3 regions of the Pantoea sp. X-Soil-ISGK-285 genome follow, and region 2 is predicted to be linked to each of the others. Evidence: predicted binding sites of a transcription regulator. Region 2 holds the regulator's gene; each other region holds the start of a gene.
What was found. Region 2 encodes PurR, which represses purine synthesis genes. Its sites were predicted from a motif close to CANGCAAACGTTTGCNTG; they were not measured.
Positions count from the first base shown of each region.

Region 1: AC6I8B_RS12110 (NCS2 family permease) is a predicted target of PurR. The motif match lies at 3,508-3,525, and genes of this name have one in related genera.
Region 3: purM (phosphoribosylformylglycinamidine cyclo-ligase) is a predicted target of PurR. The motif match lies at 3,918-3,935, and genes of this name have one in related genera.

Region 1 is NZ_AP035938.1:2,514,484-2,521,492, reverse strand. It holds gene AC6I8B_RS12130 (ABC transporter permease subunit) at 1-838, shown strand, start outside; gene AC6I8B_RS12125 (ABC transporter substrate-binding protein) at 929-1,867, shown strand; gene AC6I8B_RS12120 (D-lyxose/D-mannose isomerase) at 1,912-2,610, shown strand; gene AC6I8B_RS12115 (response regulator) at 2,611-3,354, opposite strand; gene AC6I8B_RS12110 (NCS2 family permease) at 3,777-5,075, shown strand; gene AC6I8B_RS12105 (AMP nucleosidase) at 6,106-7,009, opposite strand, start outside.
Region 2 is NZ_AP035938.1:1,878,245-1,885,253, forward strand. It holds gene punC (purine nucleoside transporter PunC) at 1-341, opposite strand, end outside; gene punR (DNA-binding transcriptional activator PunR) at 449-1,354, shown strand; gene purR (HTH-type transcriptional repressor PurR) at 1,351-2,376, opposite strand; gene cydH (cytochrome bd-I oxidase subunit CydH) at 2,658-2,747, shown strand; gene AC6I8B_RS08975 (C40 family peptidase) at 2,793-3,590, opposite strand; gene AC6I8B_RS08980 (Grx4 family monothiol glutaredoxin) at 3,956-4,291, shown strand; gene rnt (ribonuclease T) at 4,334-5,002, opposite strand; gene gloA (lactoylglutathione lyase) at 5,123-5,530, opposite strand; gene AC6I8B_RS08995 (alkene reductase) at 5,647-6,744, opposite strand; gene AC6I8B_RS09000 (TetR/AcrR family transcriptional regulator) at 6,795-7,009, opposite strand, start outside.
Region 3 is NZ_AP035938.1:3,016,697-3,023,705, reverse strand. It holds gene pstA (phosphate ABC transporter permease PstA) at 1-1,289, shown strand, start outside; gene pstB (phosphate ABC transporter ATP-binding protein PstB) at 1,302-2,069, shown strand; gene purN (phosphoribosylglycinamide formyltransferase) at 2,179-2,817, opposite strand; gene purM (phosphoribosylformylglycinamidine cyclo-ligase) at 2,814-3,854, opposite strand; gene upp (uracil phosphoribosyltransferase) at 4,085-4,711, shown strand; gene uraA (uracil permease) at 4,858-6,141, shown strand; gene hda (DnaA inactivator Hda) at 6,249-6,950, shown strand; gene arsC (arsenate reductase (glutaredoxin)) at 6,947-7,009, opposite strand, start outside.

The DNA of each region.
Region 1 (7,009 bases), 640 kb from region 2:
AAACCTGCTCAACATTACCCGTCAGGCGTCGATTAACATCGTGCTGGCGGCGGGCATGACCTTTGTGATCCTCACCGGCGGCATCGACCTGTCGGTGGGGTCAATGCTGGGGACCACCGCGGTGGTAGCGCTGGTAGCGTCGCTGGATCCGATGCTGGCTTCCATGACCATTCCGATGGCGCTGGGCGCAGGCCTGGTGATGGGGCTGTTCAACGGCATCCTGGTCGCCTGGGCCGGGTTGCCGCCCTTTATCGTCACGCTTGGCACCTACACCGCGCTGCGCGGAGCCGCTTACCTGCTGGCGGATGGCACCACGGTAATCAACTCCGATATTAACTTTGAGTGGATCGGCAACGGCTATCTCGGACCGGTGCCGTGGCTGATTGTGATTGCCTTTGCAGTGATCGCCATCTGCTGGTTCATCCTGCGCCGCACCACGCTGGGCGTCCATATCTACGCGGTCGGCGGCAATATCCAGGCGGCGCGTCTCACCGGGATCAAGGTCGGAATGGTGCTGCTGTTTGTCTACGGCATGAGCGGCCTGCTGTCGGGGCTGGGCGGTCTGATGAGCGCCTCGCGGCTATACAGCGCCAACGGCAACCTTGGGGTGGGCTATGAGCTGGATGCGATTGCGGCGGTGATCCTCGGCGGTACCAGCTTTGTCGGCGGCATCGGTACCATCACCGGCACCCTGATTGGTGCACTGATTATCGCCACGCTGAATAACGGCATGACGCTGATGGGGGTCTCCTATTTCTGGCAGCTGGTGATCAAGGGCGCGGTCATCATCATCGCGGTTCTGATCGACAAATACCGTACCCGTCATCATGTGAGTTGAGTCTTAAAAGGGCGGCTGTGCCATTTCACCTCCGCCACCTAAAAAACGCCATTAAGTGGTTGGCACCTTGAAAACAGCAGGAGAAGGTCTATGCGTTTTAATCCGATTGTAACCGGGCTGCTGGCGGCGACGCTGTTCAGTACCGGCCTGGCTCAGGCAAAAGAACTCAAATCTATCGGCGTAACGGTCGGCGATCTGGCAAACCCCTTCTTCGTGCAGATCACCAAAGGCGCAGAGATGAAGGCGCGTCAGCTGGCGGGCGATAAGGTGAATGTGACGCTGGTCTCCAGCGGCTACGATCTCGGTCAGCAGGTGGGCCAGATTGATAACTTTATTGCGGCCAAAGTCGACATGATTATTCTCAACGCCGCCGACTCCAAAGGGATCGCCCCGGCGGTGAAGCGGGCGCGTGATGCCGGTATTGTAGTGGTGGCGGTCGACGTGGCGGCCGATGGCGCGAATGCGACCATCACCTCCGATAACACCGAGGCGGGCGCGATGGCCTGTAAATATATTGCTGACCGCCTGAAGAACAAAGGCAACGTGGTGATCATCAACGGACCACCGGTCTCTGCGGTGCAGAACCGCGTTGAAGGCTGTATGACCGAACTGAAAACCCATCCGGACATCAAGCTGCTCTCTTACAACCAGAACGCCAAAGGCAGTCGTGAAGGCGGACTGGAAGTCATGACCGGTCTGCTTTCTGCCAATCCAAAAATTGATGCGGTGTTTGCCATCAACGACCCCACAGCGATTGGTGCAGACTTAGCGGCGAAACAGGCGCAGCGCAGTGAGTTCTTTATCGTTGGCGTCGATGGCTCGCCGGACGGTGAAGAGGCGCTGAAGCGCAAGAATTCACTGTTCGTCGCGACGCCTGCGCAGGACCCGCAGGTCATGGCCGCCAAAGCGGTCGAGATTGGTTATGACATCCTGCAGGGCAAACCGGCACCGGACAAACCGGTGCTAATCCCGGTGAAACTGATCGATCGTAATAATATCGGCAGCTACCAGGGCTGGACGGTGAAATAAGCTTTAGTGCGGCACCTTTAGGGTGCCGCTCTCAGGAGGCCACCATGCAACGTTCAGAGGTTAATTATTACCTGCAACATACGCGCGAGTTTTTCCGACAGCAGGATGTGCATCTGCCGCCGTGGGCCGATTTCGATGTGAGCCAGTGGCGGGCTCAGGATCGTGAGGTAGCGCAGGAGATTCTGGCGTTGCGGCTGGGCTGGGATCTCACCAGTTTTGGCGCAGCTGATTTTCTGCAGACCGGGCTGACGCTGTTTACTCTGCGCAACGGTTCACCAGGCGGGCAGCCGTGGCATAAACCCTACGCCGAGAAAATAATGCATGTGCGGGAAGGGCAGCAGACGCCGATGCACTACCATCCGCGCAAGATGGAAGACATCATTAATCGCGGCGGCGGGAATCTGATTGTCGAACTGCATAACCGCAACGGTGACGGGCTGGCTGACTCGCTGGTGGCGGTGTCGCTGGATGGCCTGCGCCAGACCCATGCCGCCGGTTCACAGCTACGGCTCTCACCGGGTGAAAGCGTGACGCTGGAGGCGGGCATCTGGCACAGTTTCTGGGGTGAAAGTGGCTTCGGCGACGTGCTGGTGGGCGAGGTGTCGATGACCAACGATGACGAAAACGACAATGTGTTTCTGACGCCGCTGGCTCGTTTCAACCCACTGGAGGAGGATGAAGCGCCGCGCTGGCTGCTGTGCAACGATTACGCGCACTGGCTATCCTGCGCGCGGCAGGCGTAATCAGGCAATCTGACTGGCACGCGTTGTCGAATCGGGTTTCACCACATCGGCTGAAAAGACATAACCCAGCCCGCGAATGGTGCGGATCAGGTCGGGCTGGTGCGGGTTGATTTCGATTTTACGGCGCAGCCGCATGATCAGCACGTCGATGGTGCGATCAAACACGTCGAGACTTTCGCTATGGGTCAGCTCCAGCAACTGATCGCGGGTCAGCACTTTTCGGGCGTGGCGAACCAGCGCGCGTAACAGGCTATATTCCCCCTGGGTCAGCGGCACCAGCTCGCGCTGCGGATTAAACAGCTGGCAGCGGCCATCGTCCAGTTGCCAGCCGCCAAAACGCCAGCCCTCCTGTTCAGGGTCGGCCTGGGCAATGCGTCCGCTGCGACGCAGGGCCGCCCGGGTTCGCGCCACCACCACGCGTGGATTAAAGGGTTTGGCGATGTAATCATCTGCGCCCATCTCAAGGCCCACCACCATCTCCGCTTCAGAACCCATACCGGTCAGCATAATCACCAGCACTTCGGGTCGCTCACGCTGAAGCTGCTGCAACACCAGTAGCCCGTTGGTATCGGGCAGCATCATATCCAGCATCACCAGCGAGATCTCAGGGTGCTCGCTGAGCATCGATAGCGCCTCGCGTCCCTGATGACAGCGGTAGACCGTTAACAGATGTTCACTTAACGCATCCTGCAAGACGTCGCAGACTGCAGGATCATCATCCACCACCAAAATTGCTGGCTTCATTGCGCGGCCTCAATGTTACGAAAGAGTTAATTCAGGAGTCTACACAGGCCAGAAAAGGTTGCTGAGGCAGCGTGCTGAAACGTGACCAGCTTCGCCTGTGAGAGTGCGGAAGCGTGCGCTGGCGCAGAGTTTTTCGGGGCTGCCTGTTTGCCGCAGGAAAACGATTGCGCGGCATCGGTGCATTGCACCATAATCGCGCCTCGTTTTGGTTCGGAATTCTCTTAGGCGTACCCGGCTCTGCCAGGTAATCGATTGCGTCGGTAGATGGCATGGCAATTGCTTTGGGCAGTGGGTAAGTCAGGGATTTCAGGCGATTCTGGCACGCAAGGATGCAGCGGCCGGCATCAGTGTCCCGGAAACAGAATAATCAGCATGCAAACCCCTTTGGCAAGTGAGACTGATGTCTCCTGTATCGAGAGATGATGATGTTAGAAAAACTATTCAAACTCAAAGCGCATAACACGACGGTTCGTACTGAGATTATCGCCGGGATCACCACCTTCCTGGCGATGGCTTATATTCTGTTTGTGAACCCAAGCATTCTGGGCGCGACCGGCATGGACAAGGGCGCGGTATTTGTCGCCACCTGTCTGGCGGCGGCGATTGGCTGCGTGCTGATGGGGCTGATCGCCAACTATCCGATTGCGCTGGCTCCGGGTATGGGACTGAACGCCTTTTTCACCTACACCGTTGTGCTGCACATGGGCTATACGTGGCAGATTGCGCTGGGCGCGGTGTTTCTCTCGGCGGTGATTTTCTTCGCGATGTCGCTATTTAAGATTCGTGAATGGATTATTGCCAGTATTCCGCTGCCGCTGCGCGCCGGGATTGGTGCCGGTATCGGGCTTTTTCTGGCGCTGATTGCGCTGGAAGGGGCGGGCATTGTGGTCGATAACCCGGCGACGCTGGTGGGCATTGGCGATCTGACTAAACCGGGTCCGCTGCTGGCGATGCTCGGCTTTGTGGTTATTGTGGTACTGGAAGCACGTCGGGTTACGGGCGCAGTGCTGATCGGTATTCTGCTGGTGACCTTTATCTCCATGGGCATTGGTCTGTCGCCCTTTGCCGGGGTCTTCTCTGCACCGCCGTCGATTGCACCGACCTTTATGCAGCTGGATATTGCCGGCGCGTTTAACGTCGGCCTGATCAGCGTGATTTTTGCCTTCCTGTTTGTTGACGTGTTTGATAACACGGGCACGCTGCTGGGTGTGACCAAACGCGCCGGTCTGGCGGATGAGCAGGGTAACGTGCCGAAGATGGGCCGTGCGCTGATTGCTGACAGTGCGGCTGCGCTGTTTGGTTCGCTGCTCGGCACCTCGACCACTACCAGTTATGTGGAATCGGCGGCGGGCGTGAGTGCCGGTGGCCGTACCGGCCTGACCGCGATTGTGGTCGCCGTGCTGTTCCTGCTGGCCCTGTTTTTCTCGCCGCTGGCCTCCAGTGTTCCGGTTTATGCCACCGCGCCTGCGTTGCTCTTTGTGGCGGTGCTGATGGCATCGGGTCTGGCAGAGATTGACTGGAAAGATATCACCACCGCCGCGCCGGTCACCGTCACCGCGCTGACCATGCCGCTGACCTATTCGATCGCCAACGGCATCGCGTTTGGTTTTATTACCTGGACGCTGGTGAAGTTGCTGAGCGGACGCGCGAAAGAGGTGAATGCGGCGCTGGTGATCCTGTCGATTCTGTTTGTGATTAAGCTGGGATGGTTGAGTGCTTAGTTGTTGCCTGGCGGCAGGGAAGGTCGCTTAGCAGCGGGCGGATTTCGCTGTGCAGCGGGCTGGCTATGAGCAGGTTACGCCTGCCAGGCGATGGAACGTTTTAGATCACTTAGCCGCGCGTTAGCGCTGAGAGGGTTACGCCCGCCAGGCGATGAGGAGTTTCAGGTTGCCCGTGCAGGCGGACGCGTCAAGGGGCGGACGCCCGCCCCTTAACAATCCCGGCGTCCGGCTGCCTGCGCGCCCCGCTGTGCGGGGTGCCTTCGTCACGCCCTGCGGCCGACGGACCGTCCGGACTCGCCATCCCTGGCTCGTGCCGTCCTTTCGCCGACGTCCTGTCGGCTCATCCTGGCCTCCGGTTGTTCCTCAGCGCTCCGGACGCCTCTGGCAAACCCCCTGCCGGTGATTTCTTTGTGTTTTCTTTGGTGCACAGTTGTCTGGTGACCCGAAAGCCAGTCTCAATTCCGAAAGCTCACCGCAACACTCTTAGTGACCTGAAAACGAGATAACAGCGGGTAGGTTTGAATGCCATTCCGTGTGCTGAGCCGAAAGTCAGAGGCAATCCCAAAAAACCACAGCGATAAAGCACTCAACATAAAAAGCAGAGATAACAGCGGGAGGGGGGTTAATGCCACTCTGTATGCCGACCCGATAGCAAAGACAATCCTGGAGACTCACAGCGATGGCGAACCCAACATAAAAAGAAAAGATAACAGCGAGGGGGTGGGGAGGCCGTCAGAGCCGCTGAGCGGATGAGGGATTTCAGGACGAGCGACAGGGATGTCGCGAAGAGGCGGGTTCGCGCCAGGGATGGCGCGTCCCGCTGGTCCGTGAGAAATCCTGAAGAGGCGAAGGGACCGCGAAGCGGCGGTGAAGCAGGCCGGAGCCCGGGGTCAAGGGGGCGCGGCGACTGGCGCCCCCTTGTCGGTCGCCTGCAGAGGCGAATCTGAAACTGCCCGGCTTACCAGGCGAACGAAACCTTCTCATAGCCTGTTCGCGCAGCGAACAACCCTCGCATCAGGCGGTTAAACGCTTACCTGAAAGGCGGCTCATTAAAGGTACGCAACTTACGCGAATGCAGCTTATCGCCCTCGGCGCGCAGCAACTCAACCGCGTGAATACCAATCTGCAGATGCTCCGAAATCGCCCCTTCATAGAAACGGTTCGCCTGACCGGGCAGCTTAATCTCACCGTGCAGCGGCTTGTCTGAAACGCACAGCAGCGTGCCGTATGGCACCCGGAAACGATAACCCTGTGCGGCAATAGTGGCGCTTTCCATATCGACCGCCACCGCACGGCTCAGGTTAAAGCGCAGTGCCGAAGCGGAGTAGCGCAGTTCCCAGTTGCGATCGTCCGTGGTCACCACGGTGCCGGTACGCAACCGCTGCTTCACCTCTTCGCCTGGCATGCCGCTCACTGATTTGGTGGCGTCATACAGCGCGCGCTGCACTTCGGCAATGCTGGGTACCGGGATATCAGGCGGCAGCACGCTGTCCAGCACGTGATCGTCGCGCAGATAGGCATGGGCCAGCACATAATCACCGATCCGCTGGCTCTCGCGCAGCCCGCCACAGTGACCAATCATCAGCCACGCATGTGGACGCATCACCGCCAGATGATCGCAGATGGTTTTGGCATTCGACGGGCCAACACCAATATTAATCAGCGTAATACCGCGACGATTTGGGGAGGTGAGATGCCAGGCAGGCATCTGGTGCTTCTTCCACGCCAGATCCGAGAGCATCGACTCACTGTCAGCGGTGTCGGCGGTCAGCACCACATCGCCCGCGCAGGCCAGGCTGTCGTAAGGGGTACTGGGATCGCGCACCTGCTCGATCGCCCAGCGCACAAACTCATCAACATAACGGGTGTAGTTGGTGAACAGCACAAACGGCTGGAAGTGCTCTACGCTGGTGCCGGTGTAGTGGCGCAGGCGG
Region 2 (7,009 bases):
CTTACGGCAGCGGCACAGACGCCAATCGCCTGGACAAAACGCAGCGCCAGCATCAGATAGATATCATTCACCCACAGCATGCCTGCGCAGCCAGCGCCAAACATGGCCAGTCCGGACAGCAGCACCGGTTTACGACCGATGCGATCGGAAAGCGGTCCCCAGAAGAGCTGACCCACGGCGAAGCCGCCCAGGAAGAGACTCATACTGGCGCTGATCAGACCGGGTGAAGTGTTAAAGGTTTGCTGCATCGCACCAAAGGCGGGCAGGTACATATCAGTGGCTAAAAAGCCCAGCATGCTCAGCAGGGCAAGGTAGGGCATAAACCCTTTATTCGACAGCATCTGATTCTCATTTTTGCAGGATAAACGCGGCAGAGTGTAAAAGGTGCGTTTGCTGCTGTGAAACGGTAATATTTGCCGATTGCTGTTAAAATTTTTGAAGGCAGATTATGTGGTCAGAATATGCATTAGAAGTGGTTGACGCTGTCGCCCGTGGGGGGAGCTTCAGCGCCGCCGCGCAGGAGTTGCATCGGGTGCCCTCTGCCATCAGCTATACGGTGCGTCAGCTGGAAAACTGGCTGGCGGTACCGCTGTTTGAACGGCAGCATCGCGAAGTGGTTCTGACCCCGGCGGGTGAGCATTTTGTCCGGGAAGGACGCAGCGTCATCAAAAAAATGCTTGCCACCCGGCGACAGTGTCAGCAGCTGGCTAACGGCTGGCGCGGCCAGCTAAGCATAGCCGTTGACCGTATCGCTAAACCTCAGCGCACCCGGCAGCTGGTCAAAGATTTCTATCGCCACTTTCCTGATATGGAGCTGATCATCAGCTATGAAGTCTTTAACGGCGTCTGGGATGCGCTGGCCGATGGCCGGGTGGAAGTGGCGATTGGTGCCACTCAGGCGATACCGGTGGGCGGACGTTTTGCTTTTCGGGATATGGGCACGCTTAACTGGCGCTGCGTGGTTGCGCCCGACCATCCTCTGACACAGGCGAGCCAGATAGATGATGACACGCTGCGGAGCTGGCCATCCCTGGTGCTGGAAGATACTTCTCGCGCACTGCCGCGTCGTATGACATGGACGCTGGATAACCAGCGCCGGCTGGTGGTGCCGGAGTGGCAAACCGGGCTCGAGTGCGTGCAGGCGGGATTGTGTGTGGCGATGGTGCCGGGCCATCTGGCCAGGCCACTGCTCGACAGCGGCGAGCTGGTTGAACTGACGCTGCCGGTGGCGTTTCCGGACAGCCCATGCTGCGTCAGCTGGGCAGAGGATCGCGCATCACCGGCGACAGGCTGGTTGCTCAGCTATCTGGGTGATGCGCAAACGCTTAATCAGGAGTGGTTAAGCGAGCATTAACGGCGATAGTCGCGGAACGGGCCATCGGCCACGGAACGGCGCTCAATCAGCGTGGGATGGACCTCAATCGTTTGTGACACTTCGCGTTTACTGGTAATGCGGTCCAGCAGCATTTCCAGCGCTTTCTCACCCAGCTGGGCTTTAGGCTGATGCACTGTGGTCAGGGCCGGTGCAAAATAACGGGCGTTGCGCACATTGTCATAGCCGATCACCGAAATATCCTGGGGGACGCGTAAACCCATCTCGTCGGCGGCGCAAATCGCGCCCATCGCCATGATGTCACCGCCACAGAACACCGCCGTGGGACGCTGCTTCTGCGACAGGATCTGCTGCATCGCCTGATAGCCCGACTCCGGCTCAAAGTCACCCTGCACAATCCACTCGGCGCGTGGCTGAATACCCGCTTCTTCCATCGCCTTCAGGAAACCGGCATGACGTCCGCCACCGGTGTTACGCTCCATCTGGCCGGGGATTGCACCAATATCCCGGTGTCCGCGTTCAATCAGATAGCGTCCCGCCAGATAGCCGCCCTGGAAAGCATTATCCAGTACCGTGTCGGTGAAGTCGGCGCGCGATTCACCCCAGTCCATCACCACCATCGGGATATTGCGGTTCTCTTCCAGCATCTGCAGCAGATCGTCCGGATATTCAGAGCACATCACCAGCAGCCCATCGACGCGTTTCTGCGCCATCATGCTGAGATAGGCGCGCTGTTTTTGCAGATCGTTATGCGCATTACCCAGAATCAGCGTATAGCCTTTGTCAAAGCAGTGATTTTCAACCGCTTCGATAATTTCAGCGAAATAGGGCGCTTCGCTGGAGGTGGCAAGCAGGCCCAGCGTTTTGGTGTGGTTCACTTTCAGGCTGCGCGCCACGGCGCTCGGCGAGTAGTGCAGTTCTTTAATCGCCTGCCAGACCGCGTTGCGCGTCTCTTCAGCCACAAAGCGGGTTTTATTGATGACGTGCGAAACGGTGGTCGTTGAGACGCCAGCGCGTTTCGCCACATCTTTAATTGTTGCCATGAAAATCGGACTCCAGTGCTTATCTAACTCTATGATAAGCGTAGTGTTAAACGTTTGCGTCTGTTCAGGTTTTTTTCCGCAAAAATGCAGCATTCATGGCCAGGAAACAGGCCGCTGGCGGCGTAAAAGCGCCTGAAAACGTGCGCAAACGGAATCAGGGTTGCGCGCGTTGCGCAACAAAGGCGGGATTCTAACAAGGCTGAACGGATAAAACGAGATTTTTACCGGGCCCTGTGGGAAAATGCGATACCCCTGCTAATTGTGTGACTAAGGAGCAAGCAATGAGTACCGATCTTAAACTGGCTTTAATGACCACCGCGGGCTGTCTGCTGATGATTGTGGCCTTTAGTTTTACCGCTATTCTGCACTAAAAAAAAGCCGGGATTATCCCGGCTCTCTTCTGGTTGTTCTGCTGCTCAGCGTATGGTTTTTGGCGTCATCACCCGACGGGCACCAATATAGTGGCGCTGCCAGTAATCTTCTCCTAACGCGCTGATCTGAATATCTTTGCCGGTGCGTGGCGACTGGATAAACTTGCCATCACCCAGGTAAACGCCGACATGGTCCGCAGTACCGCGTCCATTGATACGGAAGAAGACCAGATCGCCTTTCTCCAGCGACTCACGCTTGATCGGCGCGGCATCACGCAGGTGGTACATCTCGTTAGCAGTACGTGGGATCTTAAACTTCACCAGATCTTTATAGGCGTACCAGACCAGGCCGCTGCAATCGAAACCGGTATGGGGAGAGGTGCCGCCCCACTGATAGGGTTTACCCAACTGACCCATCAGCTTGGTCATCGCGGTTTCGCGGGCCTTCTGGTAGCGCTGACGGTGAGATTTGCTCATCTTAATCGTGCCGGTCTCGCTGGTGGTGACCTCAGCGGTTTTCAGCAGGCGCTGATGACCATAACGTTTTTTCTCTTTGTTCTTACTGAGACGGGCGGTTTTTAGCGAGGTCTTTTTAGCAGGCGTCTGTTTCGCGGTGAGTTCGACTTTTTTCAGTTTTTTTGTTTTTAGTTTTTGAACCGGGCTGAGGCGAGTCTTTTTCGTCACCGTTTTGACCGGGCGACGCTTGCGACGCTCATCGTCGCGCGCACTCTTTTTCTCTGCTTTATGCGTACTGACGTTCACCGGCGCGTGAGGCGACGCAGCGGCGATGTTGAAAAACAGTTGCGCAAAGGCCAGCATGAAAAACGTAATGATTAAACGCATAGTCCGTTGATTAGTTAAGTTGTCAGGGCCACTACGCACCGCGACAAAGTTGAGATTAATCTGATCCAGGATCAGCGCCCAGGCCATTCTAGTCCAGTTCTTTTAAAAACTGTAATGCCTTTTAATATTAATCTTTGCAACCCACGCAATTGTGCTGAAAATGAACATTTTCAGCGTCTTATATCAACGAAATTATTACGAATTATTAATCTGTTACCTGCTGTTAATAATCAGGAATTCAGGTGTCCCGGAGCAGGACTTAACAATGATGGCGATTTAATCGGGCAGCGATCAAAATCTCGTTTTCAGTCACGCTGCGAAGTCGCTACAATAAACAAACACGATGTGACGAATTAAGGAAGGCAATTATGAGTACTGTAGAAAAAATTCAGCGCCAGATCGCAGAAAACCCGATCCTGCTGTACATGAAAGGTTCCCCGAAACTGCCAAGCTGCGGTTTCTCTGCACAGGCGGTGCAGGCGCTGTCAGCCTGCGGTGAGCGTTTTGCTTACGTGGATATTCTGCAGAACCCGGACATTCGTGCCGAGATGCCGAAATTCGCTAACTGGCCAACTTTCCCGCAGCTGTGGGTTGATGGCGAGCTGGTCGGTGGATGCGACATCATCGTTGAGATGTTACAGCGTGGTGAACTGCAGACGCTGATCAAAGAGACCGCAGAAAAATTTAAAGAAGCAGAATAAAAAAAGGCCGACATCACGTCGGCCTTTTCATTGCGGCATCCCTTATGCGGATGTCGTGGCTTCTGCATCGCCTTCCGTGAAGGGCAGTGGCCAGCCGCCTAACCGCTTCCAGCGGTTCACCAGCTCGCAGAACAGCGTTGCCGTCTGCTGAGTATCATAAAGCGCCGAATGCGCCTGCGTGCTGTCAAACTCCATTCCCGCCGCAATACAGGCCTTCGCCAGCACCGTCTGACCCAAAACCAGTCCGCTCAGGGCCGCGGTGTCAAAGGTGGCAAACGGGTGAAACGGGTTGCGCTTCAGGCTGGCTCGTTCCGCCGCCGCTGACATAAAGTTCAGGTCGAAGGTGGCATTGTGCGCCACCATAATGGCGCGATTGCAGCCGCTGTCTTTAATGCCCTTGCGCACCATTTTGAAAATGGCGTGCAGCGCCTCATATTCACTGACCGCGCCGCGCAGCGGATTGCTGGGATCGATGCCGGTAAAGGCCAGGGCTTCGGGATGCAGCAGCGATCCGACAAAAGGTTCGACGTTGAAATGCAGCGTCTGGTCAATCTGAATCCATCCCTCTTCATCCATTTTCAGCGTGATAGCGGCAATCTCCAGTAACGCATCGGTTTGCGCATTGAAACCCGCGGTTTCAACGTCGATCACCACCGGATAGAAGCCACGGAAACGTTGATTGAGTGCATTAGGGGAATTCGATTCAGACATCAGGATCTCGTTGCAGAAAAAGGGCAGCGCGTATTATGGCAAAAAACGGGGCCGGGTGCAGCAGATGAAGCGCAGAGAAGGGGATTCAGCCCACCCGACCGGGCGGGCTGACAGGCAGGTTTAGTTGCCGAGGCCGTTACCGGCATCTTTGTTTTCGATCAGCTCGATTTTGTAACCATCGGGATCTTCAACAAAGGCAATAATGGTGGAGCCGCCTTTAACCGGGCCAGCTTCACGCGTCACGTTGCCGCCATCTTTGCGGATACGTTCGCAGGCCGCTGCTGCGTCATCAACGCCCAGCGCAATATGACCATAGGCATCACCGAGATCATACTTATCGACGCCCCAGTTGTAGGTCAGTTCGATCACCGCACCTTCGCTCTCGTCGGTGTAGCCCACAAATGCCAGGGTATATTTGTATTCGGTGTTTTCGCTCTGACGCAACACGCGCATGCCCAGCACACGGGTGTAGAAATCGATTGAACGTTGCAGATCGCCAACGCGCAGCATGGTATGAAGTAAACGCATAACATCCTCTTTTAAATAAAACGCCATCGCCCGATGACTCAGGCGCTAAGTATAGCGATGAAAATCGCTATTGAATAATGGCTGCCGTCATCATCCCGGACGGCAGCCCGAACCGGTTACAGCGTCGGGTAGTCGATATAACCTTCCGCGCCGCCGCCGTAGAAGCTTTCCGGACGCTGTGGATTGAGTGGGGCGTCCTGCTGCAGACGCTCAACCAGATCCGGGTTAGCAATGTAATCGCGACCAAACGCAACCGCATCGATCAGACCGCGACCAATCAGGTCATCCGCTTTCTCAACGGTATAGGCACCGGCACCAATGATGGCACCCGGGAAGAGATCACGCACTTTCTGACGGAAAGCGTCGGTATAAGGCTGACCGCCGGCCCAGTCTGGCTCAGAGAGGTGCAGATAGGCGATGTTGCGTTTTGCCAGCTCGCCGATATACCACAGCGCCGCTTCCTCTTCATCCGGGCCGTTGTCCAGATTCTGGAAGCTGCCGATAGGTGAGACGCGAATACCAATGCGATCGGCTGACCAGTTAGCGATCACCGCATCAACCACTTCCAGCGCAAAGCGACCGCGTTTTTCGATGCTGCCGCCATATTCATCAGTACGCTGGTTTGAGCCAGGAGCCAGGAACTGGTGCATCAGGTAACCGTGCGCCGAGTGCAGCTCAAGCAGGTCAAAGTCCGCTTCACGCGCGTTGGCCGCAGCCTGGCCAAAATCTGCCACGATCTGCTTAATCTCTGGCACTGTCAGCTCACGCGGCGTTGAGGTATCTTCGCGATAGACGCTGCCATCTTCAGCACGCAGTGAGGTACGGGTGCCAGCGGCAATCGCCGATGGCGCAACCGGTGCTTTGCCTTCCGGCTGCACGCTGTTATGTGAGATACGACCGGTGTGCCATAACTGTACTGCGGTGTGACCGCCAGCCTGATGCACGCCTTCGTTAATCGCTTTCCACGCTGCAATCTGTGGCTGAGTATGTAAGCCTGGCGCACCGGCATAGCCTTTCGCCTGGAAAGAGATCTGGGTCGCTTCGGTGATGATCAAACCGGCGCTGGCGCGCTGGCGATAATATTCAGCCATCATCGGGGTAGGGATGTCGCCTGGCTCAATGCTGCGCAGACGGGTCAGCGGTGCCATAAATACGCGGTTTGGGACGGTAATTGCACCGACTTTTAGCGGACGAAACAGCTGGGTACTCGCCATAATAGCTCCTGATTAGTAGACCAGTCGTCTACAAACATGTTTTTTAAAAATCAGCGGCGTTCAAGCCACTGTTCGATGGTACTCAATGCCAGACGCAGTGGCTGCGCCTCGCGGGAAATTTTGCTCTGCAGGCTGGCACCTAGCCACAGCAGCGACAGCAATTCCGCCATCTGCGCGGGGGGCTGCGGCAGGCTCAGCGACTCCTGCTGCTCTGCGGCAATCAGGGTCCGGGCGTAGAGTGCCGTGATCTTTCCGGCACCCTGCT
Region 3 (7,009 bases), 1.1 Mb from region 2:
CCGCGGACATCATGGTGCTGCAGCGCCGCAGCCATGGTCAGGCATACGGCTGGTTTGTCGGCCTGCGTGAGGATAATGAAGAGCTGACTGCGCAGGATCCCGATGCACTGCTACATCAGCGGCTCGGACAGGTGCAGATGCTGGTGCGGCAGGCTAATCAGATTCGCCGGGTCGATATGGCGCGCCTCAACAGCCAGCGTGAGCAGCTTGATGAGCAGGCGGCCACAAACCGTGCTGCCGGGCGCTTTGATCTGCAGGCCGAGTCAGAATATCAGGCCAATCAGGCCGCTTTGCAGCGCCGGTTTAATCAGCTGAGCGAGACACTGGCTTCGCTGCAACAGCAGAGTCAGCGCGATCTGTTAATCCTGCGGGATGTGCATGGCACCGAACATGCGATCCCGCTGACCGAAATCGTTGACAGCTGGAAGCCGAACGCGATGACGCTGACCGGCAAAACGCTGCATTTTCTGCATCAGCTGTGGCGTTTCGTCAGTGATTCACCCGCTGAAGGCGAGAGTGAATCCGGGGCGTTCCCGGCGATCTTTGGCACCGTGCTGATGGTGCTGCTGATGTCGGTGGTCGTGATGCCGCTGGGTGTCATCGCCGCCATCTGGCTGCATGAATATGCCGGACGCAATGCGCTGACCAGACTGGTGCGCATCGCGGTGGTCAATCTGGCAGGCGTTCCTTCAATCGTCTATGGCGTATTTGGTCTGGGCTTCTTTGTCTGGCTGGTGGGCGGCACGATAGACCAGCTCTTCTTCGCCAGCGCGCTGCCCAATCCCACCTTCGGGACACCTGGTTTGCTGTGGGCGTCGCTGACTCTGGCGTTACTAACGCTGCCGGTGGTGATTGTGGCGACCGAAGAGGGACTATCCCGCATTCCCAACAGCCTGCGGCAGGGGTCGCTGGCGCTGGGCGCGACTCAGGCGGAAACCCTGTGGAACGTGGTGCTGCCGATGGCGGTGCCTGCCATGCTGACCGGCCTGATTCTGGCGGTGGCGCGTGCCGCTGGTGAAACCGCGCCGCTGATGCTGGTTGGCGTGGTAAAAATGGTGCCGGAACTGCCCGTCGACGCGGTGTTTCCTTATCTGCATCTGGATCGCAAATTTATGCATCTGGGCTTCCAGATTTACGATCTGGCGTTTCAGAGTCCGAATATTGAAGCTGACCGGCCGCTGGTGTTCGCCACCGCGCTGCTGCTGGTGCTGATTATTCTGTCGCTTAATCTGCTGGCGATGGGCCTGCGTCACCGTCTGCGTGAACGCTATCGCCTTATGACTCAATAACAGGCTATGACTATGACGTCCGACACGGATATCGCGCTGACCGTTAACCAGCTGTCGCTGTGGTATGGCGAGCGCCAGGCGCTGCAGGCTATTTCGCTGCAGGTGCCGAAAAACAAGATTACCGCGCTGATTGGCCCTTCGGGCTGTGGCAAATCGACGCTGCTGCGCTGCTTTAATCGCATGAATGATGTGATTGATCATTGCCGGGTCGAGGGTGAGGTGTTGCTGGGATCGCAGCCGATCCTGCGACCCGAGCAGGATCTCTCGGCGCTGCGTCGTCGGGTCGGCATGGTGTTTCAGCGGCCCAATCCTTTTCCAAAATCGATCTATGAAAATGTGGTCTACGGGCTGCGTTTACAGGGTGTACGCGACCGGCGGGTGCTGAACGAAGCCTGTGAACGTGCGCTGCGCGCGGCGGCGCTGTGGAGTGAGGTCAAAGATCAGCTGTCACAGAATGCGCTGACGCTCTCTACCGGACAGCAGCAGCGGCTGGTGATTGCCCGCGCCATTGCGATTGAACCGGAAGTTCTGCTGCTGGATGAGCCGACCTCCGCGCTGGATCCCATCTCCACGCTGGTGATTGAAGAGCTGATGACCACGCTCAAGCAGCATTTCACGCTGGTGCTGGTGACGCACAACATGCAGCAGGCTTCTCGCGTGTCAGATTACACCGCGTTTATGCATCAGGGCGCGTTAGTGGAGTTTGATGAGACTGACCGTATCTTTACCGCGCCAAAACAGCGACGGACCGAAGATTATATTACGGGGCGCTACGGTTAAGTCAGTAACGGGAGCAGAGCAGGTTGTTATGTCAGACGGCTCAATGGTTCCCTGAGCCTTTACCCCGACCGCCAGCACTTCAGGGGAAGCCCCGGCTTCCCCTGTCGGGTCAGTCGTTAGCATAACCCTGCGGCGGCAGCGGTTCGCCATCCAGCCAGGCCTGGCCGTCACGCATCGCCAGACGACCCTCAACAAACCAGCCGATTACCATCGGATAGATGGCATGCTCCTGATGCTGCACCCGCTCCGTAATCTCCGCTTCGCTGTCGCCGGGAAATACCGGGACTTTTGCCTGCAGGATCACCGGACCCCCATCCAGCTCGTCAGTGACGAAATGCACGGAGGTGCCATGTTCGCTATCACCATTTTCCAGCGCCTGACGATGCGTATGCAGACCCGGATATTTCGGCAACAGGGAAGGGTGGATATTCAGCAGGCGATCGTGAAAATGGGCCACGAACGCGCTGCTGAGAATGCGCATATATCCTGCCAGCACAATCAGGTCTGGACTGTAGGCTTCGATTTCAGCGATGAGCTGGCGATCGAAGGCTTCGCGGTCAGTGAAGTCGCTGGCGGCAAGCGAGTGGGCGGGAATGCCTGCCTCCTGCGCCCGCGTAAGGCCATAAGCGGCGGCGCGGTTGCTGAACACGGCAGCCACGCTGCCGTGAATCCGCCCGCTTGCACAGGCGTCAAGGATGGACTGAAGGTTACTTCCGTTGCCGGAAATCAGTACAACCAGCTTTTTCATCCGTTGATGACCACACGCTCTTCGGCATCAGACGCTTTAATTACGCCGAGCTTCCAGGCTTTCTCGCCCGCTGCCTGCATCAGCGCAATCGCGTTGTCCGCGTCTGCCGGACTCAGGGCGATGATCATGCCGACGCCGCAGTTAAAGGTGCGGTACATCTCGAAACGGCTGACGTTGCCTGCCTGCTGTAACCAGCTGAAGACGGCTGGCCATTGCCAGCTCTTCTCGTCGATGACGGCCTGAGTGTTGTCGGGCAGCACGCGCGGAATATTCTCCCAGAAGCCGCCGCCGGTCAGGTGTGCGATAGCGTGCACATCGACCTGCTCAATCAGGCTCAGGATATTTTTCACGTAGATGCGGGTCGGTTCCAGCAGATGATCGGCCAGCGGTTTGCCTTCCAGCTGTTCAGCCAGCGGATCGGTGTTGCTGACTTCCAGAATCTTACGCACCAGCGAATAGCCGTTGGAGTGCGGGCCGCTGGAGCCGAGGGCGATAAGTACGTCGCCATCCTGCACCTTGCTGCCATCAATGATCTCTGACTTTTCCACCACGCCAACACAGAAACCGGCCACATCGTAATCTTCGCCGTGATACATGCCTGGCATCTCAGCGGTTTCACCGCCCACCAGCGCACAACCCGACTGCAGACAACCTTCGGCGATGCCGGTGATCACCGCAGAGGCGGTATCCACATCCAGTTTGCCGGTAGCGTAGTAGTCGAGGAAGAAGAGGGGCTCGGCGCCCTGTACTACCAGGTCGTTGACGCACATCGCCACCAGGTCAACACCAATGGCATCGTGACGTTTGAGATCCATCGCCAGACGCAGCTTGGTGCCAACGCCATCGGTGCCGGAGACCAGCACCGGTTCACGGTATTTCTGCGGCAGCGCGCAAAGCGCACCAAAACCGCCCAGTCCACCCATCACTTCCGGGCGACGCGTCTTTTTCACTACGCCTTTAATACGGTCAACCAGAGCGTTACCAGCATCAATATCAACACCGGCGTCTTTGTAACTGAGAGAGGTTTTGTCGGTCACTGCGAGGTCCCCACGCGAGTTGCGGTTGGTGGTTTAAAATAAAGCGCGGCAATTCTATCAGTGCAGGCAAACGTTTGCGAGTCCGGGATTGCGCATCGGGCGATTTTCATTAATCCTCTATTTGTCCCGGTAAAACCCGCGGCTTTGCGCAAGAGCAGGTGGCGCGGAGCGTAAAAGGCGGTATAATCCCGCGATTTTTTTTTAGCTCAACTCATTCCGGGAGAACACCAATGAAGATCGTGGAAGTCAGACACCCGCTGGTCAAACATAAACTGGGCTTGATGCGTGAGCATGATATCAGTACAAAGCGTTTTCGCGAGCTGGCGTCTGAAGTGGGCAGCCTGCTGACCTACGAAGCGACCGCCGATCTGGAAACAGAGCGCGTAACCATTGAGGGCTGGAACGGCCCGGTAGAGATCGATCAGATCAAAGGCAAAAAAATCACGGTAGTGCCGATTCTGCGTGCTGGCCTTGGCATGATGGAAGGGGTGCTGGAGCACGTTCCCAGCGCCCGTATCAGCGTGGTGGGTGTTTACCGTGATGAAGAGACACTGGAGCCGGTTCCCTATTTCCAGAAGCTGGTCTCTAACATCGAAGAGCGCCTGGCGCTGGTCGTCGATCCTATGCTGGCGACCGGCGGTTCCATGATCGCCACCATCGACCTGCTGAAGAAAGCGGGCTGCACCAGCATTAAAGTGCTGGTACTGGTTGCCGCACCAGAAGGGATTGCCGCGCTGGAGAAAGCGCATCCTGACGTTGAGCTCTACACCGCGTCAGTGGATCAGGGACTGAATGAGAAGGGTTACATCATTCCCGGGCTCGGCGATGCCGGGGACAAGATTTTCGGAACCAAATAATCGCACAGCCGACCAGAGAGTCGGCTTTTTTTTGGCAAAAAAAAGATCCCCGAACGGGTTTGGTGTGGCTGCGAGGCTCACCGGCGTGCCTGCTGCTGTGCCAGAGTCGCGCGCCCTGGGGGATAAATAACACAAGGGGATAAATGATGACTCGTCGCGCCATTGGCGTCAGTGAACGACCGCCGTTACTGCAAACCATTCCACTCAGCCTGCAACACCTGTTCGCCATGTTTGGTGCCACGGTACTGGTACCGATTCTGTTCCACATAAACCCGGCGACGGTGCTGTTATTTAACGGCGTAGGCACGCTGATCTACCTCTTTATCTGTAAAGGCAAAATTCCCGCTTACCTCGGTTCCAGTTTTGCCTTTATCTCGCCAGTACTGCTATTGCTGCCGCTGGGGTATGAGGTCGCGCTGGGCGGATTTATCCTGTGCGGCGTGCTGTTCTGTCTGGTGGCGCTGATTGTCAAACGCGCGGGCACCGGCTGGCTCGATGTGATGTTTCCCCCGGCGGCGATGGGCGCGATTGTCGCCGTCATCGGTCTGGAGCTGGCGGGTGTAGCCGCTAATATGGCAGGTCTGCTGCCCGCGGAAGGCAGTGCGCCCGACAGTACAACCGTGCTGATTTCGCTGGTCACGCTGGCAGTGACGGTATTCGGTTCCGTGCTGTTTCGTGGCTTCCTGGCGATCATCCCGATTCTGGTCGGGGTGGTGGCGGGTTATCTGCTCTCTGCATTTATGGGCATCGTTGACTGGAGCGGCGTGATCAAAGCCCCCTGGTTTGCGCTGCCAACTTTCTATACCCCGCGTTTTGAGTGGGTGGCGATGCTGACGATCCTGCCTGCGGCGCTGGTGGTGATTGCCGAGCATATCGGTCATCTGGTGGTCACCGCCAACATTGTAAAGAAAGATCTGATTCGCGACCCTGGCCTGCATCGTTCGATGTTCGCTAACGGCTTATCAACGGTCATCTCCGGCTTCTTTGGTTCAACGCCTAACACCACCTACGGTGAAAACATCGGGGTGATGGCGATTACCCGCGTCTACAGTACCTGGGTGATTGGCGGCGCGGCGATTCTGGCGATCCTGCTCTCCTGTGTCGGCAAACTGGCGGCGGTGATCCAGGCGATCCCGGTACCGGTAATGGGCGGCGTGTCGCTGCTGCTGTATGGCGTGATCGGCGCATCCGGTATCCGGGTGTTGATCGAATCCAAAGTCGATTACAACAAAGCGCAAAATCTGATCCTGACCTCGGTGATCCTGATCATCGGCGTCAGCGGTGCGAAGGTGCATATCGGTGCTGCGGAGCTGAAAGGCATGGCGCTGGCGACAATCGTAGGGGTTGGATTAGCGCTGATCTTCCGTGTGATCTCGCTGCTGCGTCCGGAAGAAGTGGTGCTGGAGGCTGAAGAATCGCGCGAGCCGTGATCGCAGCAAGCCTGACAGGATCGGGGCAGGGACGCCCCATTCATCTCTTTCTGAAAACTGTGTTAGACTTCCCCCGATTTTTTGCTTGTTCTCTTGCTGAGGTGCTTCTGAACACGCCGGCACAATTGTCATTGCCACTCTATTTACCTGACGATGAAACCTTCTCCAGCTTCTGGCCGGGGGAAAACCCGTCGCTGATTGCCGCGCTGAAAGGCGCTCTCAACCAACAACATGGCAGCTATCTCTACTTCTGGTCACGCGAAGGCGGAGGGCGGAGCCATTTGCTGCACGCCGCGTGCGCCGAGATGTCAGCGCGCAGCGAAGCGGTCGGTTACGTTCCGCTGGACAAACGCACCTGGTTTGTACCGGAAGTACTGGAAGGGATGGAGCAGCTGTCACTGGTCTGCATCGATAACATCGAGTGCATTGCAGGCGAGCCTGAATGGGAAATGGCGATCTTCGATCTCTATAACCGTATTCTGGAAACCGGCAATACGCGGCTGTTTATTACCGGCGATCGTCCACCACGCCAGCTTAATCTGCAACTGCCCGATCTCGCCTCGCGGCTGGACTGGGGGCAGATCTATCGCCTGCAGCCTCTCTCCGACGAAGACAAATTACAGGCGCTGCAACTGCGCGCCGGGTTACGCGGATTTGAGCTGCCGGAAGATGTGGGGCGCTTCCTGCTGAAGCGACTGGATCGTGAAATGCGCACCCTGTTTGATACGCTGGATCGGCTTGATCGCGCCTCGATCAGCGCCCAGCGTAAACTCACCATTCCGTTTGTGAAAGAGACACTCGGCCTTTAAAACAGGTCGAGCACCGCTTCGGGCGGACGTCCGATCCGCGCCTTGTCGCCATTGATCAC